2 regions of the Thermocrispum sp. genome follow, and region 2 is predicted to be linked to the other one. Evidence: predicted binding sites of a transcription regulator. Region 2 holds the regulator's gene; the other holds the start of a gene.

Region 1 (7,555 bases), on a different contig from region 2:
TCGGTGCGCGGGTGGGCTCTGCCGGCGGCCGGCGCTTTGTGGTGGAAGTCCAGCAAGGCGTCGACGTCGCCGGTGGACAGCACCTCGTTGCCCCAGTCGTCGAACTCGACCGACCAGGACGGCGGGGGCGCGTCGGCGGGGCCGGACATCGGGTTCATCTCGCGCAGGTTGTGGGTGAAGAAGCCGCTGCCCACGATCAGCACGCCGGCATGCCGCAGCGGCGCCAGCCTGCGGCCGATCTCGTACAGCTCGCGCGGGTCGAGCGACGGCATGGAAATCTGCAGCACCGGAACGTCCGCCTGCGGGTACATCTCCATCAGCGGCACGTAAGCGCCGTGATCGAGCCCGCGGTCCGGGGCGTCCGCGGTGGGATAACCGGCGCCGGCGAGCAGTCTGCGTACCTCGGCAGCCAGCTCCGGAGCGCCAGGTGCCGGGTATTGCACGGCGTAGTAGCGCTGCGGAAAACCCCAGAAGTCGTACACCAAGGGGCGGGTGGAGGTTGCCCCGATGGTCAACGGGGCGGCTTCCCAGTGCGCCGAGACCACCAGAACGGCTCGCGGCTTCGGTAGCCGCGCGGACCAGGCGGCCAGCTCGGCCGGCCAGACGGGATCGTCCGCCAGCGGCGGTGCGCCGTGGCTGAGGTAGAGGACCGGCATCGGTTGGCTCATGCCGTAGGGAACCCTTTCGGCGACGGAGCTATTCCTGGGGCCAGGTCGGCCGGGGAGTCCTGCTGCCGGGGCGCCCGGGCGAAGAGAATTCCCTCGGCCGGTGGGCCGCATCTCGGTAGCGTTCGGCCCATGCAGACGGTCACGCTGGCCCAGCGCCCCGAGCTCGCCGACAGGCTGTGGGACTTCCCCGGCGTCTGGGGGGAGTTCATGTACCAGGATCGGACCGCCGACCTGTACTACGACACCTGCGTGCGGCTGTATCCGGAGTACGTGATGCTCGCGCTGGACGGTGACCGGCCGATCGCCCGCTCGTTCAGCGTGCCGCTGGCCTGGGACGGTGATCCTGCGGCCGGGCTGCCCGAGGACGGCTGGGACTGGGCGATCCGGCAGAGCGTGCAGACCCGGTTCTCCGGCAGCAACCCGAACCTGGTGTGTGCACTGGAGATCAGCGTGCAGGCCGACCACCGTGGCAAAGGGCTGTCCGGAGTCATGCTGGAGGCCATGCGACGCAACGTCGCGGCTCTGGACTTCACCACCCTCGTCGCCCCGGTCCGTCCCAGCGGCAAACACCAGCGCCCGGACGAACCGATGACCAGCTATGTCGCGCGCACCCGCGACGACGGGCTCCCGGAGGACCCGTGGCTACGGGTGCACGTGCGGGCAGGCGGCACGGTGGTGAACATCGCCCCGATGTCCATGCAGATTTCCGGGACGGTGGCGCAATGGCGTACATGGACCGGCTTGCCGTTCGACCACCGGGGTCCGGTGCACGTGCCCGGGGCACTCGTCCCGGTGTTGTGCGAACCGGACCACGGCTATGCCACCTACGTCGAACCGAACGTGTGGGTTCTGCACCGGATCACCTGATGATCATCGGCGCGCCCTGCGGGCCGCTCCGGCTGGCATCCGCGCGAACGCCGCTCTTCGGAGCTGGTCACCCACCGGGCGAGGTCGGCGATCTCGCAGCGTCTGCTTCAGCGCTGCCAGCAGGCCGTCAGCTGTGAATGGGAGCCGACGTCCATCCCGCAGCACCCGTCGGTACGGCCGATCCCGGGGCACCTCCTCAGCACAGCCCATCCCACGGCATCCCGTCGGCACGACAACATCCCGTGGCACCGCGTCAGCGCGGCCGATCCCACGGCACCTCCTCAGCACAGCCCATCCCGCGGCACCCCGTCAGCACGACCCATCCCGCGACACCCCCTCGGCACGACCTATCCCACGGCACCCCGTCAGTACAGCCCATCCCCCGGCACCCCCTCAGCACGACCCATCCCACGGCACCCCGTCAGCGCGGCCGATCCCGCGGCGCGCCGTCGGCGCGGTCCGCCAGGTACTCGGCTGCGTGGATGTTGCCGGACGGCCCGCAAATCCCGTCTCGCTAGCTTCGATGCCCCGATGCGCTCCGGTGCGGCCTGGCAAGGAGGCCACGACAATGACCGCCGCTCCCCGTACCGCCCCTGCAGGCCGGCCATCGCCCGGCTGACCAACCCGCCTGACCACCGCCGCTACCCCCGGGCGAGGTCGGCGAAGCGGGAGTAGTGGAGCTGGTGGGCGACGGTGACGGTGGTGGTGGGGCCGGCGCGGTGTTTGGCCAGGATGAGGTCGGCTTCGCCGGCGCGCGGGTCGTCGCGTTCGGTGGCGTCTGGCCGGTTGATGAGCAGGACGATGTCGGCGTCTTGCTCGAGCGCGCCGGATTCACGCAGGTCGGCGAGCATGGGGCGCTTGTCGGTGCGCTGCTCCGGGCCACGGTTGAGCTGGCTGATGGCCACCAGGGGCACGTCGAGTTCCTTGGCCAGCAGTTTGAGCTGGCGGGAGAACTCGGAGACTTCCTGCTGGCGGGATTCGACCTTCTTGCCGGAGGTCATCAGCTGCAGGTAGTCGAGCACGATGAGTTTGAGGTCGTGCCGCTGCTTGAGCCGCCGGGCCTTGGCCCGGATCTCCATCATGGTCATGTTCGGCGAGTCGTCGATGAACAGCGGCGCCTGGGAGATCTCGGACATGCGGCGGGCCAGGCGGGTCCAGTCGTCGTCGGACATCCGGCCGCTGCGCATGTCCTGCAGGCGGATCTTCGCCTCGGCCGAGAGCATGCGCATGACGATCTCGGTGCGGCTCATCTCCAGCGAGAAGATCACGCTGGTCATGCCGTGCTTGATGGAGGCGGACCGGCAGAAGTCCAGCCCGAGGGTGGACTTACCGATACCGGGTCGGGCCGCCACGATGATCATCTGACCGGGGTGCAGGCCGTTGGTGACCTCGTCGAGGTCGGTGAACCCGGTGGGCACCCCGCGGGCCAGGCCGCCCTCGGAGGCGATCGCGTCGATTTCGTCCATGGTGGGCTGGAGCAGGTCCTCCAGCGCCACGTAGTCCTCGCTGGTGCGGCGTTCGGTGACTTCGAAGATCGCCGCCTGGGCCCGGTCCACCACCTCGTCCACGGCCGCGCTCTGGGCGTCGGCGGCGCCGTAGCCGTACTGCACGATCCGGGTACCTGCCTCGACCAGCCTGCGCAGCACCGCCTTCTCGGCCACGATCTGCGCGTAATAGGCGGCGTTGGCGGCCGTAGGCACGGTAGCGATCAACGTGTGCAGATACGGGGCACCACCCACGCGGGCCAGCTCGCCGCGGCGCTCCAGCTCCGCCGACACCGTGATCGGGTCCGCCGGCTCACCTCGGCTGTACAGGTCGAGGATGACGTCGTAGATCGCCTGATGCGCGGGACGGTAGAAGTCGGCAGGCCGCAGCACCTCCAACACGTCGGCAATGGCGTCCTTGGACAACAACATCCCCCCGAGCACCGACTGCTCGGCCGCGATGTCCTGCGGTGGTTGCCGGTCGAACCCGCCACCCGGGGTGGAGGACGCCGGAGCGGACCCGGTGAGTGCCGGACTGCGGTCGTCGGTCAATGCCACCGCCGCTGAACCTCCCCGTCTCGAACACTCGTTCGATTCCCAGTATGCCGCACGAATCCCCCTGCCGCGGGCAGGCTGCGGTCGTGTCGGACCACGAATCGGCGACCCGCCGTCCGCCGGGGTGGCGCCGCCCGCCCCGGCCACGGTGACTCGGCCGCAGGTCGACGCTCACTTTTGTCGGGTTTGACGGGTCTTTCGCCGCAGCTGCCGGCGGCGCGGACGTTGGCACGCTAAACCGCTCCGCGCACCCCTGCCAAATCGGCCTGGGGATGAATTGTGGATGACCTGTGGACTACTTGGGGGCAACTGTCCCCAGTCGCTCACAGGAGCCCGCGAGGCTGTGGACAACTTGGGGACAACTATCCCCCATGTGGGAAAAACCGCAGGTCAGACCCTGTGGATAAGTTGTGGATAAGATTGTGATCAGACGTTCGGCGTGTCGCGGCAAAACGTCATCCCGGGCGTGTCGCGCTTCCCGGCGGCCGGCACGCATCGCGGCCGCCGTAGCCAGCCGTGCCGCGGCCGGCCCGCATGATCGACGTCTCGCCGATCCGGCGGATCCGGTCGCCCAGCTCCCTCATCGTCGTCGGATCGAGCCCGCCACCGTCGAGCTCGGACAGCAGCAGGCTCAACGTGCGCACCACGCCGGGGTTCACCTCGGCGATCCGGGCGAACAGCTCGCGATCGCGGTCGATCGCATCGTTCACGGCTGCTCCGCACACCCGGGATCGGGGCGAACCTGGTGGATCGGCGCGCCCGGCCACAATCCGCACCTGGCGCAGGGGTAGTGCGGATATCGCAGTTCGTAGGGGTGCGCGATGTTCCGCCATTGCTCCTGGTGGGGTAGCGCTTCGGCATGTCGGTCAGGACGGGCCGATGCTGCGGCGCGGGGTCAGCTTGGCGTGATGTGACGGCCATGCCGTGATGAAACCGCGACTGTCGCTCGGCGGGACTGCCGATCCGGCGAATTCTGGGAATATTCGCTTCCGGAATATTCCTATCCGGAACAGCTGCGGATCAGGGCTTGCCATGCGTCGGCGAGGATGGTCTCCACCGCGGAGCGCCGTGGGTGCCAACCCAATTCGCGGCGTATCCGTGAACTGTCGGCCAGCAACACTGCCGGCTCGTCCACCGGGGGCCCGTGCTTCATCCGCACCGGGCGGCCATTGACCTCTTCTGCGATCTTCACCAACTTGGCGAGTGATGTGCCGCGCCCGCTTCCGACGTTGTACGTCCGCCACTTACCGGGAGTACATGATTCCAGCGCGAGCACGAACGCGTCTGCCATGTCAGCGACATGCACGAAATCTCGGACGACCATGCCGTCACCATTGAGAGTCAGCTCCGGTGCGATGCCGGCTTGCACCGCGACGATCCTCGGCACGATCCGCGTGTTGTCCTGGTCCGATGCGCCGTGCGCAGCTCCGGCGACGTTGAACGCGCGAAGCGCTACGGCGCCGATCGCGCCGGTAGCGGTGCAGCCGGCAACGATGTGGTCTGCGGCGAGCTTGCTCGCGCCATACGGATTTGCCGGCACGGTGGGCGAGTCCTCCGTCACTGGCTGCGGGACGTTCGTCCCGTAAACAGCGGCAGTCGAGGCGAGTACCAGCCGTTTCGGCGTTGCCGGGCTCGCTGTGGCGAGCAATGCCGATACGACGTTGAAAGTTCCACCGACGTTGACTGCCCAGTAGTCGGATGCGGCGGATGCTGACTCGCGTGTTCTTGTCAGAGCAGCCAGATGACAGACGGCGTCGACGCCGGCGACTGCTGCACGGACAGCGTCGGAATCGCGCACATCGGCGACACGCCCTGACAACTGGCCGCTGCGTCGCGCCATTGGGACGACGTCGTGACCTGCCTTGGCCAAGGCAGCCACAACCGCCCTGCCGACGAAACCGGTTGCGCCGGTGACCAGTACTCGCACGCCTCAAGCTCCCAGCAATCGGTGCCGATGCTCCCAGGCCAGCGTGAGGCACGCGCGCGCAATCGGCGACAGTGGCTCGTCACGCAGCCGCTGGATCGAGTCCGAGGTGAACGGGATGCCCACGGTCGGCCGGCCTGCCGCTGTGCCCACCGCGGAGCCTTCGTCGTTCCGGGCGACCATGGTGGCGAAGAGACGGTCGAAGACCGCCCCTTCGATCACCGCGACGGTGAGAAATTCGATCCACAACGTCAGTGGTTCCACCACCAGGGCGCAGACGAATACGCGGAAGTCCCCGGCATCGCGAGCGGCCATGAATGACTTGAACGGATCACTGTTCAAGTAGTCGACGGGGTCCACCGAGTTTTCGTCGTGCTCGGGGTTGCCCAGAAATTCTTCCGAGTATTCGCGTTGAATGTTTCGCCAAATGGAAAAATCGTTGGCCTGATGGGCGGGGGCCAAAGCCGCGGGCTGGAACATCCCGGCGGGGATCACGTGGTACATGCCACCGGCCGCAGCGACCGACTTGGCGTCCCTACGGTGCAGGTAGATTCGGTGGCCGTCGATCGGGTCTCGTCTGATCGTCAGCGTGTTGATGCTCGGCATGACTGGCCGAGCCGCCAGGTCGAACGGGTCGGCGACATGGCGACGCAGGGTCAAATCGGCAAAGCTCGGACGTCTCCGCCCAGCGCGCAACCACGCATCGGCGAACTCGTGAGCTACCGCCTCATGCACATCGAGCACATCGAAGTAGCACGTGTAGCCGAACTCGAAGACGCCTTTCCCTGCGGACCACCTCGCATCCAGCAAACGGTATCCGAAGCGGTTGTCGAGCAATCTGGGGCGGGCCAGATCACGCAGTGCCAACGAATAGCGGCGGTATCGCGCACCAGTTGCCGTGAGCGGGCGAACGTGGGCGGTTTGCTCGATGCTTCCGGTGATCGCCGGGATTGGCATCCGATCGTCCGGTCGCCAGGTCAATCGGATGTCGGCCAGCTCCACCGGCTCGCCCGGTGTCCAGTCGTCCCTGGTAAGAATCGTCGTTCCGGGTATACGAGCAAAGCCGGGGTACAAGTCGGCCGCGAGATCGCTCAACGTGACCCGGTGCGCGTTGAGTTCGGAACGTACGACCCGCCAAGCTTGCTGGCTCTCCCATTCCGAGCCCTGCAGGTCGCTGATCTGTCGTGGATCCGGGACGGAGTCCGCGCTGCAGTCGGGTAGAACGCCGAAATGCTCCGGCGGGATGCTCAGCCGCGCCGCCACTTCGCGAAGCTCGTCGAGCTTCAGCAGGATGTCACCGTTCTCGATCTTCGAAACCCTCGACTGTGTGGTGTGCAGAAGCTTGGCCACCTCTGTCTGGGACAGTCCGCGCTCCTGGCGGAACCAACGGATGACGTCACCAGCATTGGACCCGTCCGGTGGCGCGTCCGAAGATCCGGCTACATACAGCCACCGACCGGTGTCCTGTGCCACGCCTGCCTCCCTTCTGCCAAATCACAGTTTGCCGGGAAGCCTGGCACCTTCGTGCCCGCTACAGCCTGCACAGCGACATCGGACTGCCGATAGTTCCGATAGTTCATCATCCGACGCGTCCGGCACTACCCGGACGCCCGGTTGACAAGTCGGCCGTGATGGCGCGTCCAAGGAGACTGGTGGGTGCAGGTCGGACGGACGTTGCAAGTGTGCTTGGCGAGGCCGTACGTGGTGTGCGATCGCGGCCGATCGCATCGTTCACGGCTTCTCCGCACATCCGGGATCAGGGCGCACCTGGTTGGTCGGAAGAAAGATCCCACTCCGTTGCGTATCGGATCACCGGCCATTCCAACCTCTCCGCCCCAACCATTCCGCTGGTCGCTGACGAGATCCGTGCCGAGCTGGCCCAGCACGATCCCGCCACGCTGGTCGGGGTGAGCTGCCTCGCGCGTGGCGCGGATCAGGTGTTCGCCCGCGTCGTCCTGGAGTAGGGCGGCAAGCTCGAAGTCGTCCTGCCCGCCGCCGACTACCGGGAGCGCAAGGTCAAGCCGGACAACGCCGCCGAGTTCGACGAGCTGATCGGC
Region 2 (7,555 bases):
GATCGGCCGATGCCGACATCGCCTGATCGGGGCGTGCGGCTCCGGGGGCGGTGTCACCCCTGGAGGATGTAGGCCTGCAGCTGCTTCTGCGCTTCCTCGAGTTCGTCCATCCGGTTCTTGACCACGTCGCCGATGCTGACGATGCCGCACAGGCGGCCGTTGTCGATCACCGGGACGTGCCGGATCCTCCGCTGAGTCATCAACACGGTCAGGTGGTCGACCGTCTCGGCCGGATCGCACGTGGCCACATCCGTCGTCATGATCTCGGCGACCTTCGCGGACAGGATCGCCGCGCCACGTTCGTGCGCGCGCCGGACCACGTCGCGCTCGGAGACGATGCCGACGATGCGCTCGTTCTCGACCACGACAAGCGCACCGACGTTCCGCTCCGCCAGAACCGCCAGCAGCTCCGTGACGGTAGCGTCCGGGCTGATCGTGGCGACGTCAGAGCCCTTCTTCCGCAATACCTCGGCGATCCGCATTGCACCCTCCCCGATCAGGGTCAACAGCGACAGTCTCAGAAGGCTAACCCTGATCGGCCGAGTACGGATAGCCACAACCGTGTGGACATTGCCAGCCCTTTTGCCGTAGCGAAGGCCACGCATCACGACGAAAACCGCGTTCTGCGTCCGGATTCGGCACCGGCCGGGACGCTGGACACCACCCGTCCGGACGAGCCATTCGTCACCACACCGGCCCGAGCCGCGCCGCGGTCGGGAGGGCGGCCACTGCCGGATGCGCAGGGCGGATCGAAGCTGCGATCCGCGACGCAATCGAGGACAGTCACCCCAGCCGAACACAAAACCGGCCGAAACCGCATTCCACGCCCCCGATCCAAGACGGCGACCCTGCCCCGACACGCACCTGTCGAAGCCGCCATCCGTAACGCAATCAAGAACAGTCACCCCAGCCGAACACACAAAACCGGCCGAAACCGTACTCCACGTCCCGATCGAAGACGGCGACCTGCCCCGACACGCAGGACGGGTCGAGGCCGCGTTGCACGACGTGACCGAAGACAGTCGACCCTGCCGAATACGCAGGACAGGGTGAAGCCGCATTTCACGCCCCGGTCGAAGACGGCGGGCGAAGGTGGTGGGCCTGACGCAGGGCGGTGACCAGCGGAACGCAGCAGCCGCGGCGCAACACGAAGGGCGCCGGCCGGCGAACCGCCGTCGGCGCCCTTCGAGGCGCGGGGAGCGCAGAACGATCAGCTGCAGCCCGACGTGGAACCGCAACCTTCACAGACGTAGCAGGACCCGGCCGGCCGCATCTTGGTACCGCACGTCATGCACAGCGGAGCGTCCGCGGCCTTGCCGAGCTTGAGCTCCATGAGCTCCGGCGTGGTGTGCGCGCCGCTGAGATCCCGTGCGGACTGCTCCTTCGGCTTCGGCGTGGCCGACGCCTCGACGCCGCTGCGCAGCGCCTCCAGGTCGACCTCCTCCTCGTCCGCGCCGTGCTCCTTGGCGACCATCGCCGCGCGCTCCTCCGCGGTGAAGATGCCCAGCGACGCCCGCTTCTCGTACGGCAGGTAGTCCAGCGCCAGCCTGCGGAACAGGTAGTCCAGCACGCTGGTGGCCATCCGGATGTCCGGGTCGTCGGTCATCCCGGCCGGTTCGAAGCGCAGGTTCTGGAACTTCGACACGTAGAACTCCAGCGGGATGCCGTACTGCAAGCCCACCGAGATGGACGTGGCGAAGGCGTCCATGACACCCGCCAGCGTCGAGCCCTGCTTGCCGAGCTTGACGAAGATCTCGCCGAGGCCGTCGTCCGGGTACGAGCCCGCGGTCAGGTAACCCTCGGCACCACCGACGGTGAACGACACCGTCTGCGACGGGCGCTTCTTCGGCAGGCGCTTGCGCACCGGCCGGTACTCGACGACCTTCTCCTTCTCCTCCGTCTTCTTCGCGGTGGACAGCGGCTGGCCCACCTTGCAGTTGTCCCGGTAGATGGCCAGCGCCTTCAGGCCCAGCTTCCAGCCCTGGAAGTACAGCTCCTTGACGTCCTCCACGGTGGCCGACTCGGGCATGTTCACCGTCTTGGAGATCGCGCCGGACAAGAACGGCTGCACCGCGGCCATCATCCGCACGTGCCCCATCGGCTCGATGGCGCGCTCGCCGACGGCGCAGTCGAACACCTCGTAGTGCTCCCGCCGCAGACCGGGCGCGTCGACCACGTGACCGTGCTCGGCGATGTACTCGACGATGGCCTCGATCTGCTCGTCCTGGTAACCGAGCGACTTCAGCGCCCGCGGCACGGTCTGGTTCACGATCTGCATCGACCCGCCGCCGACCAGCTTCTTGTACTTGACCAGCGAGAAGTCGGGCTCGATGCCGGTCGTGTCGCAGTCCATCATGAAGCCGATCGTGCCGGTGGGGGCCAGCACCGAGGCCTGCGAGTTGCGCCAGCCGTACTTGCTGCCCAGCTCGATGCTGCGCTGCCACTCGCGCGTGGCCAGCTTGCGGATCGCCGTGTCGTTGGTGTGCAGCGTGCGGATGGCGTCGTTGGCCGCCGCGTGCTTGCGCATCACCCGCTGGTGCGCCTCCGCGTTACGGGCGTAGCCCTCGTACGGGCCCACCACCGCGGCGAGCTCGGCCGACCGGCGGTACGACGTGGCGGTCATCAGCGACGTGATCGCCGCCGCCAGCGAACGGCCGCCCTCGGAGTCGTACGCGTGCCCGGTGGCCATCAGCAGCGCGCCCAGGTTCGCGTAGCCGATGCCCAGCTGGCGGAACTTGCGCGTGGTGTCCGCGATCGACTCGGTCGGGAAGTCCGCGAAGCAGATCGAGATGTCCATCGCGGTGATGACCAGCTCGACCGCCTTGACGAACAGCTCGGCGTCGAACGTGCCGTCGTCGCGCAGGAACTTCATCAGGTTCAGCGACGCCAGGTTGCAGCTGGAGTTGTCCAGGTGCATGTACTCCGAGCACGGGTTGGACGCGGTGATCCGCCCCGACTCCGGGCAGGTGTGCCAGTCGTTGATGGTGTCGTCGTACTGGATGCCCGGGTCGGCGCACTCCCACGCGGCCCTGGCCATCTTCTCGAACAGCTCGCGGGCGTCGACTTCCTCGATCACCTCGCCGGTGGTGCGGGCGCGCAGCCCGAACTTGCCCCCGGTCTCCACCGCGCGCATGAACTCGTCGCTGACCCGCACCGAGTTGTTGGCGTTCTGGTACTGCACCGAGACGATGTCCTTGCCGCCCAGGTCCATGTCGAACCCGGCGTCCCGCAGCGCCTTGATCTTCAGCTCCTCGCGGGCCTTGGTCTCGATGAACTCCTCGATGTCCGGGTGGTCGACGTCGAGCACCACCATCTTCGCCGCACGCCGGGTGGCGCCACCGGACTTGATGGTGCCCGCCGAGGCGTCGGCGCCCCGCATGAACGACACCGGGCCGGACGCCGTGCCGCCCGAGGACAGCAGTTCCTTCGACGAGCGGATCCTGGACAGGTTCAGCCCGGCGCCGGAGCCGCCCTTGAAGATCAGCCCCTCCTCCTTGTACCAGTTGAGGATCGACTCCATGTTGTCCTCGACCGAGAGGATGAAGCACGCGCTGACCTGCTGCTTGGACGACGTGCCGACGTTGAACCAGACCGGGGAGTTGAAGCTGAACACCTGGTGCAGCAGCATCCAGGTCAGCTCGTGCTCGAAGATCTCCGCGTCGGCCTCGGAGTGGAAGTAGCCGTGCTCCACGCCGGCCTTGGTGTAGGTCTTCACCACCCGGTCGATCAGCTGCTTCAGGCTGCGCTCACGGGTCGGCGAGCCCACCACACCGCGGAAGTACTTGCTGGTGACGATGTTGGTGGCATTGACGGACCAGAACGACGGGAACTCGACACCGCGCTGCTCGAAGTTCACCGAGCCGTCCCGCCAGTTGGTCATCACCACATCGCGCTGCTCCCATTCGACCTCGTCGTACGGGTGCACGCCCTCGGTGGTGAAGACCCGCTCGAGCTTCAGTCCGGTCCGCTTGGCTCCCCTGGACTTCCCGGACTTGCCCGAAGCAGGGCTCGTCCCCACGGTCTCTGTCATGCCAACTCCCTCACTCCAGCGCTGCGCGCAGGCGCATCGCGCCCTTGCTCACTTCTTGCCGTCGCTGGCCGTTTCGCTGTCGTCGTCCGCCTGGTCGCCCTGCGCCTGACCCATCGCGGCCCGCAGGTCGGCGATCTCCTTCTCGAAGTCCTCGATCGACTCGAAGGAGCGGTACACGCTCGCGAACCGCAGGTAGGCCACCCCGTCCAGCTCCCGCAGCGGGCCGAGGATGGCCAGCCCGACCTCGTGGCTCGGCACCTCGGCCAAGCCTGCCGATCGGATGGTCTCCTCGACCTTGTGCGCCAGCTGCTGCAGGTCGTCCTCGCTCACCGGCCGCCCTTTGCACGCCCGCCGGACGCCGTCGACGACCTTCTCCCGACTGAACTGTTCGGTGACGCCGGACCGCTTCACCACCGCGAGTACCACCGTTTCGGACGTGGTGAACCTGCGGCCGCACTTCGAGCACGCACGGCGCCGCCGGATCGCCTGGCCGTCATCCACTTCCCGGGAATCGACCACACGCGAATCCTCGTGCCTGCAGAACGGGCACCGCATGCCGCGACCTCCGGGACCTCAACGACCACGCACCAGCCCACCCATCACACGCCCTGCCTCCGTTGGACTCCCCGGGCGCGGATTGGTGATCGTCTTGTGGATCGACGGTGGACAACCCACCGCCTGCTGTGGACAACTACTTCGTCAGCAACCCAAATTGTGGAACAACTACACGCATGTAACTACTACATGTTGGGGTCGACACTAGAACGCCGGGGGCGACTTCGCAACTCTCACGCGGGTGAAGTCCGCTACGAATTCACCCCCTCACCCTCCGTCGCCGACACGGCCCGGCGGAGACTGCGACGATCCTCGGCACCCGGCCGACAGGACGCCGCCAAGCCGACACGACACGCGCAGGACACGACGCGCGAAGCCGATCCCGCGAGCGGGGGCCTGCCGTCGCGGCACGCCCCGCTAGCCCCGCGACTCGACCGGCACGGTCAGCGCGTGACCGGGAGCCACCGCGCCCGCCGACACGCCGTTCAACTCCTCGATGCGCTCGACGACCGCACGCGGATCACTGTGAGGCGCAAACTTGACCGCCACGTCCCACAGCGTCTCCCCCGGGGCGATCGACACGATGGCCGTGCGATCCGGCACCTCCGCCGCCACCCCGTGCGCCAGACCGCCGAGCAGCAGCCCGAAAGCCACCACCGCGCAGGCCACCGCCACGGCTACCGCGACCATCACGCGCCACTGCCGCGCCGCGGAACGCGGCCCGCACGCCACGCCGGTGCGCCGCGGACTGGCCACCACGCGGCCCGCCCGAGGCGGACGACGCAACGCCTCCTCGGAAGTACGCCGACAGGCGCCTCGCGGCTGCACGGCGACGGGGCGCCGACATCCCTCGCTCGCAAGGACCGTCATGCTTCCTCCTTCGTGCCATCGGCTCGCGTCCGGCCGCCGGAGTGTTCGAACATGCGTTCGTCGAACACGTGATCGATGTGTACCACGCGGGACCGACAAAATCGAGACTTCACCGGCGTGTCGTTCGAACGCGTGTTTGAACTTGGCCAGGGCACGCGTTACTGTCGGTGACGCGACGTACTCGGATGTCGCGGACCAGCCTGGGAGGACAGCGGTGGCACAGCAGCCGAAGCAAGGCACACGGCGGCGCGCGAGCGGGAAGAACGACAACGTCCGGGAACTGCGGACCACCCGGCCGAGCGATCTCACCGCACGTCAGGGCCAGATCCTCGAGGTCATCCGCTCCTGGGTGGACGAACGCGGCTACCCGCCGAGCGTGCGCGAGATCGGCGACGCGGTGGGGCTGAACTCCACGTCGTCGGTGCAGCACCAGCTGCTGGCACTGCAACGCAAAGGGTATCTGCGGCGTGACCCGAACCGGCCGCGCGCGGTGGGCATCGTCCCGGCCGACCTCCCCCAGCGTCCGCGCAGCACCGAGGAGGAAGTCGCCGCCGAGCAGGCACGGCCGGAGCCTGCCTACGTGCCCTTGGTCGGGCGCATCGCCGCGGGCGGCCCGGTGCTCGCCGAGCAGGCCGTCGAGGAGATCTACCCGCTGCCGAAGGACCTCGTCGGCGAGGGCGAGCTGTTCCTGCTCACCGTCGCCGGTGACTCGATGATCGACGCGGCGATCGCGGACGGCGACCTGGTCGTGGTGCGCAAGCAGCCGACGGCCGACAACGGAGAGATCGTCGCAGCGATGATCGACGGCGAAGCCACGGTCAAGACGTTCAAGCGCAAGGACGGCCACGTGTGGCTGATGCCGCAGAACGAGGCCTACGACCCCATTCCGGGCGACGAGGCGACGATCCTCGGCAAGGTGGTCGCGGTCCTGCGGCGCCTCTGAGGCCGGCTAGCGGCGCCTGCGCCGGAGCTTGCCCAGCCCGAACCACAGCACGACAGCAGTCAACGTGGCGACCACCAGCGCAGGCAGCCTGGACCGCTGCTGATCTCCGGACGACGACTCGGAGGGTGCGTCACTGTTCCCAGCCTTGCCCGAGGACGAGCCGTCTTGGGTGGACGTCGCCGCGTCGACCAGGGCCGCGGCCTTGCGTACCGCCCGGATGGGCTGGCCGACCCCTTCGCCGGCGGCCAGCAGCGTGCCGTCCGGGTCGAACGCGATCGCCTCGCCCTGTGGCTCGCCGGGCAGCGGGACACGCACCGGTTCACGCTTCAGCGCGGCGACCACGTTCCCGTCGGGCGCCGGGAAAAGGTAGGCGTCGGTGTAGGTCCGAAGCGCCACGACGGTGCCGTCTCGGCTCACCGCGCCGCCGGTGACCAGCATCGATCCGATCGGTCCCACTTGGTCGGGCCCGCCCGGCGTGCCGGTCACGGCGAAGCTGACGGTGGCCACCTTCTCCAGCGGTGTCGGCCCCGGGGTGCGCAGGCGCTCGGCAGGCCGATAGACCGCCGACCGGCCGAGCACACTCTTGGTCACCACGTACGGCGTGCCGCGACGGTCCAGCAGCAGGGCTTCGGCGTCGTGCTGGCCGTCCGGATAGGTGAGCCGATGCAGGCTGGCGCTGCCGTCCGGCCGCACCGCGATCAGCGCCACGGTCTCCCGGGCCTTGCCGTTGTCGCCGGTGTCGGACAGCCACAGCACGCCGTTGGCGTCGAGCGCCAGATCCTCCACGTCGTAGGGATCGATGCTTGCGGTGATCGTGCGCTGGACGGTGCATTCACGATCCAGCACCATGACCTCGACTTGTGTCCCGCCGTCGTTGACGGCGAACAGCTCGCGGCCGTTGGAGGCCAAGCCGGACAGCTCGGGCAGGCGGGGGTCGTCGACGGTGCACAACGTCTTCGGCGCCGGCACCTCCGCCGCGGTGCTCACCGGAGCCCCGGCAGCAATGCCGATCACCACGGCCACTGCTGCGCCCACGGTCAGCCGCGTCCGCCGACCGGATCGGTCAGCGCGTGGCGGCACCATCGACGGCGAACTCTTTCAACGCCGCGGCCAGGTCGGGCTTGACCCGGGCGGTCAGCCGAGTGCCTTCCGGGTTG

What was found. Region 2 encodes LexA, which represses DNA repair genes until DNA is damaged. Its sites were predicted from a motif close to CGAACACGTGTTCG; they were not measured.
Region 1: a site for LexA is predicted at 3,599-3,612, ahead of dnaB (replicative DNA helicase). Genes of this name have one in related genera too.

Annotation. Positions count from the first base shown of each region.
Region 1 covers NZ_PKFA01000042.1:20,444-27,998, forward strand. The annotation lists gene CXP56_RS09260 (dioxygenase family protein) at 1-668, opposite strand, end outside; gene CXP56_RS09265 (N-acetyltransferase) at 798-1,535, shown strand; gene dnaB (replicative DNA helicase) at 2,177-3,577, opposite strand; gene CXP56_RS09275 (hypothetical protein) at 4,030-4,284, opposite strand; gene CXP56_RS09280 (NAD-dependent epimerase/dehydratase family protein) at 4,575-5,501, opposite strand; gene CXP56_RS09285 (helix-turn-helix domain-containing protein) at 5,505-6,971, opposite strand; gene CXP56_RS19020 (hypothetical protein) at 7,181-7,462, shown strand.
Region 2 covers NZ_PKFA01000037.1:25,635-33,189, reverse strand. The annotation lists gene CXP56_RS08100 (CBS domain-containing protein) at 54-482, opposite strand; gene CXP56_RS08095 (vitamin B12-dependent ribonucleotide reductase) at 1,211-4,030, opposite strand; gene nrdR (transcriptional regulator NrdR) at 4,079-4,585, opposite strand; gene CXP56_RS08085 (hypothetical protein) at 5,003-5,455, opposite strand; gene lexA (transcriptional repressor LexA) at 5,736-6,398, shown strand; gene CXP56_RS08075 (hypothetical protein) at 6,405-7,433, opposite strand; gene hflX (GTPase HflX) at 7,462-7,555, opposite strand, start outside.